Regions from separate parts of the Paenibacillus sp. RC84 genome, predicted to be linked through region 3. Evidence: riboswitches for the same ligand, from Rfam matches in the RefSeq annotation. Region 3 holds a riboswitch; each other region holds the start of a gene.

Region 1 (3,270 bases), on a different contig from region 3:
TCCGCCAACGGCGGAAAGCGGCACGATCAGCCGGTAATCCGGTCCCGCGATCAGACGGATCAGATGAGGCACGATCAGCCCGACAAACCCGATGACGCCGGATACGGAAACGGCCGCAGCCGTCACCAGTGTCGCGGTGATCAGCACGATCAATTTCGTCCGTTCGACATGGATACCCAGATGGGCGGCCTGACGTTCCCCGAGCGCCAGCAAGTTGAGTGTCCGCGCATAGCTGTAGAGCACAACGAAAGTTACGAGGAAATACGGAAGGAGAACGGTTGTGTACGACCAGCCTTTCATAGCGAGGCTGCCCATTAGCCAGAAAATGATTTCATTGACGACCTGCTTGGACATCGACACCAGAAAAGAAACCACGGAGCCGAGAAACGCCTGCATCACGACACCGGAAAGCAGCAGCGTCTCCATACGGATTTTGCCGTCAGTCCGGGCCAGTCGTAGAACGATCCAAAGCGAAACGGCTCCTGTAGCAAACCCGACGACCGGTATCGTCCACGTCCCGAAAAACGTCGTCTGCAGACCGAAGTAAATGACGAACGCCGCGCCGACGCTCGTTCCGCTGCTGACCCCAAGCGTATACGGGTCCGCAAGCGGATTGCGCAGAACGCCTTGAAAAGCGGCTCCCGCTACCGAAAGGGAGGCCCCGACAAGGATGGCCAGCATTACGCGCGGCAGCCTTACCTTCATAATAATCTGCTCCGAGGATACGGGCCAGTCCGGCGTGATTCGGTCTCCGATCCAAGGCAGCTTGCTCCCCAGAATCGAAGCGATCTGACTCACCGGCAGATGGGCCGAGCCCAGCGAAAGACTCAGCACAATAGAAAGAAGAAGGAGTAAAACTCCTACTCCTCCCCAAAGTCCCCATTTAGGTTTCATTTATTTCACCAAGTCCGGATAGATGGCTTTAGCCATTTGCAGGAGTCCCTCTGTCAGACGCGGTCCCGGACGGGTCAGCGTATTCTGGTCGAGACCGATTACCTGGTTGTTTTTGACCGCATTGATTTCGTTCCACCCGCTGCGTCCGCGAATGAGTTCTTCAAGACTCTTCTTCGTTTTGTCATCCACCACGTCTTTGGCGAATAAAATAACGTCCGGGTTCTGCTGAATGATTTTCTCCTCGCTGATCTGCTTCCAGCCCGTAATGTCGGAAGCGACATTGACACCGCCCGCCAGCGTGATCAGCTCATCCATGAATTCGCCCTTGCCGACTGTCCAGCCCGGAGAGAATTCGATGTAGACTTTTTTCTTCTTGTCCGCCGCTACGGTTTTTACGGCATCCGTAACTTTCTGACGGTCCTCTTTCATTTTTGCGACAACTTTTTCCGCCTGTTCCTGATGGTCGGTAATCTGACCGTAGAGCTGAATATTTTTCATGACGTCGTCAAGCGTCTTAGGCTCCACCTTGAACACGTTGATGCCCATGGCGCGCAGCTTTTCGACCGATTCTTTTTTCATCGAAACGCCTGTGAAAACAACGTCGGCTCCCGACGCGATAACCGATTCCTGGTTAGGCTGCGTAATTCCGCCCATTTTCGGCTTCGTTTTCGCTTCCGCCGGATAATCGTCAAAATCGGACACGCCGACGATTGTATCGCCCAGACCGATCGCAAAAAGAGCTTCCGTCTCAGCCGGCGAAACCGACACGATTTTACCGGGCGCTTTCTCGAACGTAAATTCCTTGCCTGTCGCATCGGTTACTTTCAAAGGATACTGCGTTTTCTTCGCGCTCGTTTGCGGAGCGGTGCTTGCCGCCGGAGAGGCCGAGCCCGCCGTCCCGTTATCCGTGCTTTGCTTGCCGCAGGCTGCCAGGCCGACGGCCATCGTCAAAACAAGCAGCAGCAGGGCGTATTTAAAACCCCTAGCGGTTCTTCGTTCGTTGTTCATGTTCTCTACTCCCTTGCTGATTTAGTTTGACTTGAAGTTGTCCCACGATGTTCGCGCATGTCAACAAAAAATCCCCTCTATCCGGAGATAGAGGGGATAACTTTCGGAATCACGAGGTGAAACGGCCGTCAGTCGGACGTCCTTTCCGGTTTCGCGCGATCCTCTCCTCGAAGGATATTGTGCTGCAAACCGGCAGGCAGGTCTCCTGACTTACGGATGACTGACCGTCTTGCCTTCCCATCCGCGCGCGGACAGTGGCATCGTAAGACGATCTCCGTATTACAGTGGCGGGACCGTGCCGGATTTGCACCGGCTTCCCTTTTCACCCTGGGCTTCGGCTCCGTTGGGAGACGCCGCTTCGGGACCTGACGGTAAACGTATGAGGTTGGGCCTTCAAGTTCATCCCCCATTATAGGCCAAGCGGCGCCGGAAAGACAAGGACTTTAGTCACCGCACCGCTTGCAGTTCCTCGCGCGGGCCATAGAGTCGTGGCGGCGCCGAGGCCGTCGCGTCAGGATTTAGCGGCGATCTTTTTGAGCACCTCGAACGACTGTTCGGGATTGCGGCTGTTCACCGCCATGAAAGCGACGAGCCCTTTGCCCTCTACGCCGTTATCCTTCATCCACTTGGAATACTGGAGCGGAATGCCGTACAGATGCGTCTCCTTCTTGGGCGCTTCGGGCGGATTCTTTTTCTTCCCGGCAGGTTCAATCGTCGCCTCGAGTACGCCCTCCGGATAGTCCTCCTGCTTGAAATGCTCTTCCAGCGGTAAAAATGCCCCTTCGGCCGCATAAATCTTAAACTGTTCTTCGGGGATGATCAGAATACCGTGATTGCCGTATCCCATTTCGACGATCATCTTCTCATTGGAAAAAAGCGGGGACGTATTCAAATAGATGGACGGCTTGTCCCCCACAAGCGCTTTCAACGAATTTTCAAGCTTAAAAGCGGCATCGACCGGTATACCGTCACGGGCCATCATAAAGATGGAAACATCCGCTTTGGGCTGGGCCTTCCCGCACCCGGAAACCAAGACGGTGAATAATAGAAGCAGTACAGCAGCCGAAAACCAGCGTTTCTGTGTCATCGTAATCCCTCCGTTGCCTGATAGCCTGTGCAAACGCTGCAAAAAAGCCGGCATTTACCGGCTCTTCTGGACTAGATTCATATATTCGTTAATCTTATGATCAAGTAGCGTACTCATTTCAATTACGGACTCGGAAGTCATAGCCTCACCGGACTGAACCATCTGTTCCAGTCTGTGCCGCATAAACTGAATTTCTTCTTCCAGGTGAAAGAGGGAGGCTAATTTGGCAGGTCGTTTGGATAACCAGCGTTGATCGGAAACGTCATGGCTGTACCAACCCG
Region 2 (3,270 bases), on a different contig from region 3:
GGAGCTGGAAAATTTCCGTGCACAGGTTGGACATTTTCACTTTGCCGATGTCTTTCAGGGCATGTCCGCGGTTCGCGTTGGAACGGTTCATGATGTAAGGATAGCCGGATTCCAGCTGGATAACGGCAATTTTGGTCAGCATGTCGCGGGCGCTCATGACGACTTTCTTCTTCACGTTCGGGTTGGCTAGCAGCTCTTCGTACATGTCGTCGATATTCATATCGTCGAGGTGACGGCCGTACTCCTTGTAGACGGAGAACGGGGCGAACACGTGCAGCGGCTTGTTCTGCTCGGCCAGCTCGTAAAACTTCTGCGGCACGATCAGGCCGATGGAAAGCGTCTGGATGCGGGATTTCTCGTCCGCGTTGATCTTTTTGCAGTCGAGGAATTCGATGATGTCCCAGCCGAATACGGAGTAGTAGACCGCTCCGGAGCCCCGGCGCTGACCCATCTGGTCCGCATAGGAGAAGGCATCCTCAAGGAGCTTCATGACGGGCATGATGCCCTTCGCGGCGCCTTCGACGCCTTTGATCGGCTCGCCGCGTCCGCGCAGCTTGGACATGTTCACGGCTACGCCACCGCCGATTTTGGACAGCTGCATGCAGGTGCCGATGACGTACTGAATGGAGTTCAGGGAGTCGTCCATCTCCAGCAGGAAGCAGGAGACCATTTCGCCCCGGCGGCTGCGTCCGGCGTTCAGGAACGTCGGCGTTGCCGGCTGGACGCGCTGCTCGATGATCGCCTTGGCGATCCGCTGGGCTTTGCCGATATCGCCTTCACCCAAGTGAAGGGCGACGATGGCGGCACGGTCCTCGTACGATTCGAGGACTTGCTTTTTATCGTTGGTACGCAGGGCGTAATCTTTATAAAATTTCGAAGCGGCCATGTAGGATTGGAACTTAAAGCCGCTTTCGCGGATGGTTTCGTGGATGGCTTCGATCTGCTCCAGCGTGTAGTGTTCGTACACGTTCTCGTAGAAATCTTCGCCGATCAGATAATCGTAGCGTTCTTTGATGCTGCCGAAAGGAACGGTCTGCCCCTGCACTTCTTCAAGGAAGGCGTCCAGCGCTTCGCGGTCTTTCTCCAGACGGTAAAACCCGTCTTCCCCCGGTATCATGAGTTCGTTGTTCAGTTCAATATGCTTCAAGATGGCGCACCCCTTTATGGAATCGTTCCACGTCGCTAGACGTGCCGGAAAGTTCGAATTTGGCAAGCACCGGAACACCGTATGCCGATGAAATGCGGTCGGCGCTCAGGGCAAAGGATTGTCCCCAGTTCTGGTTGCCGCTTGCGGCTACACCGCGCAGAAGGGAAGAGTGATGTTTCAGAAAGTCCAGCACTTTGCCGGGAATTTGACCGAATCCGGTCGTATAGGTAACAAGGACGAACGGCTCCTGGATCGTCAAATCCTCTTCGATCCGTACGGCCTTCAAATTCAGCTTGTTAATGAATCGTTGAACATTTCCCGTACGGGAATCGTACACTACCAGCATGGAAGCATCTTCCTTTCCACTCTTTCAAAAATACGGGGCGCGCCGACCACGGGAAGTAGTCGGCGCGCCCGGATGAAAGCCGCTCCTTGTGTGACAAAGAGCGGCTCTAAATTCACAGTCAGCTTCCAGCCCTTTCGCGCGCCGCTGACGGCTCTGCAAAAAGGCTGGCTGAAGCCGCGCGTACAAGCCGGCTGCCCGGCTCCCCGCCCGGAGGCGGAAGAGGGGGACAGCCAGGCAAGCGGCTGTATGTGAAAAACGTCCGGACACCTCCCTATCTCCCGTAGGTTCAGCGGTGTCTTTCAGACAGGCAGGTCTCCTGGCTCCAGGTTCATTGCGCCCCTCCGCGGCCTTCCCGACGGCATTCGTCAGTGGCGGTATGGGTGGGGCGCTCCCCGTTGACAGTGGCGGGACCGCGCCGGATTCTCACCGGACTTCCCTTTTGATTCCCGCCTGGTAGGCGGGAAACCTGTCCAATCCATATATAGTCTATATATAGTGAATATGTAGGTGATAGATATGAATTTACCTCAATATATTGTGGTTTGTCAACTGTGCGTAAGGACTCAACAAGGGGAGAAAAACCGAGATATAAGGCGAAAAAGGTGTGATAACCTGCCCATAAACGGGCGAGATTTTATTTCGGATTCTTTTTATTTCGACAAAGTTTGCGGGCGGCGGAGGGACGTGCATCCACGCTGGTCTCCAGGCGCTGAGCGGGGGTTTTACTTGCATCTAAATAAAAAAGGATCAAGCTCCTTGGATTGGAGCTTGATCCTTTTTTACATGTTTAAATTCTTTTTGTTGTTCTTTTTATAAAGAATCATTATGCCAGCAAGTATCCATTCGATCACGTGCAGAGCGACAGATAAAGTGAGAGCGGATAAAAAATCCTTGATGTACACACCGGGAATCAGATGAGCAAAAACATAAATCAAAAGACAGTCCGCAATTATCGTAATGATTTGTCTGCCGTAAACGGAAGGAGGCCTTTGGAGTCCGGCTGTCTCACTGGCCGCTGCCCTGCCTAACCAGCTCATCCACGGACCACGCCACGCACCAGGGATACTGGTTTTTCGTTTCCTGCGGAATCCAGTAGCAGCGGTCCGTTTTATTTTTATCGGGGTAAAACACATACATGAGCAGCTTCACTTCGCTGATATCATCGGTTTCGCCCGGACGGGGATTCGGGTAACGGACCGTACAGCCCATTTGAGATGAGAACTGGGTGGACACGTTCACTTCATACGTGTACATGAAGCTGGACCCTACACCGATCGAAAACACATCGCCGGGCGCCTTGCCCGCAGGCTTGCATTCAACGGATACGCTGTTGGAAACGGAGGTGATGGTTTTGCTGACTTTAATAAAATTTTCTTCGATTTTCATGGATTCCGACCAATTCACCGGCATACTGAACGAAAGCTGCTTATCCGCATAATCGGGCAGCGCCGTAAATCTTTGCACATAATTCTCGATGCGGTTCGGATCGGGCTGTTTCGGAAACGTGCTCAAGGATTTGCCTTTGCGGGCTTCGATGCTAAGATCCGATACGGAGAAAAGACTGAGCTGCACGCCCAGGTCGTTCTCCTGCCAATCCGCCAGTTTGTAGGTAAGCCTGGTTATGTTGGGCCGGATATACAAATGTGCAGCCGTTTTTTTGGTGGCAGACGGGTACAGTTCAATCGAAAATTCCTTGATGCTCTTCATTTCGGAAGTGACGGACCGCGTCCGCTCATAAGCGATCTTCAGCTCGCCGCCGAGACCTACAACCGGAACT
Region 3 (3,270 bases):
TGGAAGCCTTTTATATTTATCGCCATTCTCATAGGCGGGTTGTTTTACGTAAAGTGGGAGCCCTACTTCCACAAAGCGCTTATCGCGGCGGCCAAGCACGACATCGGGAAGTCGATTCTCGCAGGTTCCGCCGAGCCTTCGCTGGCCGCGGCTTGGGACTATACCGTCGTCTATTTCAAAGCCGTCTGGAAAGCCGCGATTCTCGGCATCGTCCTCGGTTCTCTGCTTCAGGTGCTGATCCCGCAAGACTGGCTGAAGCGGGTGTTCGGCAAGCGCACTTTCGGCAGCACAGTAGCCGGCGGACTTAGCGCCATGCCCGGCATGATGTGCTCCTGCTGCGCCGCTCCGGTAGCGGTCGGCATGCGCAAGCAGTCGGGCTCCATCGGATCCGCTCTCGCCTTCTGGATCGGCAATCCGGTACTGAACCCGGCGACGATCATTTTCATGGGCTTCGTGCTTGGATGGAAATTCGCCATTCTGAGAATCGCCGCGGGGATCGTGCTCGTGTTCGGCGTCTCGTACTGGGCGGAGCGCCTCGTCAAGAAGGACGATGCAGTGACCGGCGAGCTCCCGCAAACGCCGGTTATGCAGCCGCAGTCCGGGCCGGTCGTCGTCCGCTGGCTGAAAGCGCTCTGGACGATGTTCTGGACCGTCGTTCCCGTCTATTTCATCGCCGTATTCATACTCGGCGCCGCACGCGCTTGGCTGTTCCCGGCCCTCGATCCCGCGATCGGTAACAGCCTCGTCGCCTTGATCGGGCTCGCTTTGGCCGGAACCCTGTTCGTCATCCCGACCGCCGCGGAAATTCCGATCGCCAAAACGATGATGGCCCTGGGCCTGGGCACGGGACCGGCCGCCGCGCTAATCATGACACTGCCTGCGGTCAGCCTGCCGTCCCTCATTATGGTGCGAAAGGCTTTTCCCGCGCGAGTGCTCTGGTTCACAGCCGGTATGGTTGCCCTGACGGGAATCGTAACCGGCGTGGTCGGCATTTTCGTCCTATAAGTTCAGAGTTTGGGTTCAGGTTTTAGTCTATAAAATAAATTTCAGCGAGAGGGCCGATACCCCTCTCGTTTTTCTTTTCCGCAAACAAAAGAAAGCGATGTCAAAGAATCCGATTCCGGCAGTGTTTCAGCCTTGAAATTCATGCCTTTTCCGCAATTGACAAGGTTTGGGACATCCTGTAGTATTATCACGGAAAACCGCATATTTGTGGAAACAGGTATTTTAGAGCCACTCTAAAATTTAAAAGGGAAGAACGGTGAAATGCCGTCGCGGTCCCGCCACTGTAAGGGGAAACACTCTCATTCACATCCGGCACGAAGCCACTGGAACTAAGACGTTCCGGGAAGGAGCCGGTATGGACGCCCCGAGCCAGGAGACCTGCCTGTTTTGACAGCACTGATACGACCTACGAGGAATAGGGAGGTGTTTGAGATCGCAAACTTTTTTTTGTTGCGTGCATAAGACATCGTGTTCCCGTGCGAAGGGAAGGATGTCTTTTTTTGTGTGCGGAGAAGAGATCCGGAGCCGGGAATTACCGCATCGGAATCATCGGAAAGAGCTTGCGGAACTGGCAGCCGGGCGGCCGGTTTAACGAATCAGCGTCCGAAAGCACAGCAGGGGCATGGCCCCGTTCTGCCGCACTGGCCGCCGCTTAAGGCGGACCCACATTTATGAAGGAGGATTTCCGATGAACATCCGTAAAACCCTGGCGTCTTTTCTGCTTATAACCGGAATCGTCTGCTTCTTTCTGGTAAACGAGCCGGAGTCGGCTTACGCCATGCATATCATGGAGGGCTTTTTGCCGCCCTTCTGGGCCTTATTCTGGTGGGTGGTCTTCCTGCCTTTCTTCATCCTGGGCGTCCGCGCTCTGATCCGAATTACAAAAGAAACGCCGGAGCTCAAGCTTATGCTGGGTCTGGCCGGAGCCTTTACGTTTGTCCTGTCCGCCCTGAAAATTCCTTCGGTTACGGGAAGCAGCTCCCACCCGACGGGTACCGGACTCGGAGCCATCCTGTTCGGACCGCTTCCCATGAGCGTCCTCGGCTCCGTTGTCCTTCTCTTTCAGGCTCTTCTCCTCGCCCACGGCGGGCTTACGACACTAGGCGCCAACGCATTCTCGATGGCCGTTGCGGGACCGTTTGTCGGCTATGCCGTGTACAAACTCATGATCAAATCGACGGGCAGGCAGAAGCTCTCCGTCTTTACGGGCGCCGCGCTCGCCGATCTGACCACCTATCTGGTCACCTCCGTGCAGCTGGCGGTGGCATTTCCCGCAGCCGACGGGGGCATGCTCGCGTCTTTTGCCAAATTTGCGGGCATTTTCGCCGTCACCCAAATTCCGCTCGCGATCAGCGAAGGGCTGCTCACCGTGCTGGTTCTGGGCTGGCTGCAAGCCTACACGCCGCATGAAATTTCCGCTCTGCAGCGCAATTTGAAGGGAGCTGACCGTTCGTGAAAACGTGGAAGAAGAATGTCTGGATTCTGGTCGTGGTCGTCCTGCTTGCCGTGCTGCCGCTCATTTTCGTTAAAGGAGAGTTCGGAGGAGCGGACGGAGCCGCGGAGGAAGCGATTCAGGAAATCGCTCCGACTTACGAGCCTTGGTTCGCGTCGCTGATGGAACCTCCGGCTGAAACCGAAAGCATGCTTTTCGCGCTGCAAGCCGCGCTCGGAGCCGGGTTTATCGGGTATGTGATCGGCCTGTATAAGGGGAAGGCGTCCAAACCGAAGCCCAAAGCATGATGCTCAAGCGGATTGACACGATTTCCTATGCCAATGCTTTCCGGGGAATCTCCCCGGTCTGGAAATGCGGATTTGCCGGCTGTCTCTTTATCCTGTCCTATGCCGGCGCTCCGCCCGTTCAAGCGGCCGTTTTCGGATGGATGACGCTTTGGACTCTGCTTTACGCACGTGTCCCGGGCAAGCTTTACTGGCTCGTATACGGCGGCTCGCTGCTGTTCTTCGCGGCCAGCCTACCTGCTCTCCTGCTGGAATTCGGAAGAAACACGGGGACAGGGATTCCCCTTTCTTCGGGATGGATCATCGGAACGGCCGGTCCGTGGACCGTTTACGTCACGGAAGAATCTTTATCCCGCACAGCGGGGCTGTTTATGCGGGTCTCCGCCTGCCTCGCTTGTCTGCAATTTGTATTGTTCACGACGCCCTTGCTGGAAATTCTTCAGGTGATGAAAAAAATCCGCATTCCTCAGATCGTGATTGAGCTGACCCTAATTATGTACCGCTTTATTTTTTTGCTCGCCGATACGG

Evidence for each region. Region 3 has a riboswitch for cobalamin ahead of ABH899_RS16240 (energy-coupling factor ABC transporter permease). Riboswitches for the same ligand answer to the same signal wherever they lie in the genome.
Region 1: linked by a shared signal. The riboswitch ahead of ABH899_RS03850 (ABC transporter substrate-binding protein) and the one ahead of ABH899_RS16240 (energy-coupling factor ABC transporter permease) in region 3 are both predicted to bind cobalamin.
Region 2: linked by a shared signal. The riboswitch ahead of nrdI (class Ib ribonucleoside-diphosphate reductase assembly flavoprotein NrdI) and the one ahead of ABH899_RS16240 (energy-coupling factor ABC transporter permease) in region 3 are both predicted to bind cobalamin.

Annotation. Positions count from the first base shown of each region.
Region 1 covers NZ_JBGBYL010000002.1:24,395-27,664, reverse strand. Annotated here, with positions in the region: gene ABH899_RS03855 (FecCD family ABC transporter permease) at 1-894, opposite strand, end outside; gene ABH899_RS03850 (ABC transporter substrate-binding protein) at 895-1,902, opposite strand; cobalamin riboswitch at 2,081-2,286, opposite strand; gene ABH899_RS03845 (hypothetical protein) at 2,414-2,989, opposite strand; gene ABH899_RS03840 (aspartyl-phosphate phosphatase Spo0E family protein) at 3,044-3,270, opposite strand, start outside.
Region 2 covers NZ_JBGBYL010000010.1:97,324-100,593, reverse strand. Annotated here, with positions in the region: gene nrdE (class 1b ribonucleoside-diphosphate reductase subunit alpha) at 1-1,147, opposite strand, end outside; gene nrdI (class Ib ribonucleoside-diphosphate reductase assembly flavoprotein NrdI) at 1,134-1,493, opposite strand; gene ABH899_RS21985 (hypothetical protein) at 1,584-1,745, shown strand; cobalamin riboswitch at 1,783-1,978, opposite strand; gene ABH899_RS21980 (hypothetical protein) at 2,499-3,270, opposite strand, start outside.
Region 3 covers NZ_JBGBYL010000006.1:352,335-355,604, reverse strand. Annotated here, with positions in the region: gene ABH899_RS16245 (permease) at 1-1,005, shown strand, start outside; cobalamin riboswitch at 1,204-1,405, shown strand; gene ABH899_RS16240 (energy-coupling factor ABC transporter permease) at 1,694-2,461, shown strand; gene ABH899_RS16235 (energy-coupling factor ABC transporter substrate-binding protein) at 2,458-2,745, shown strand; gene cbiQ (cobalt ECF transporter T component CbiQ) at 2,742-3,270, shown strand, end outside.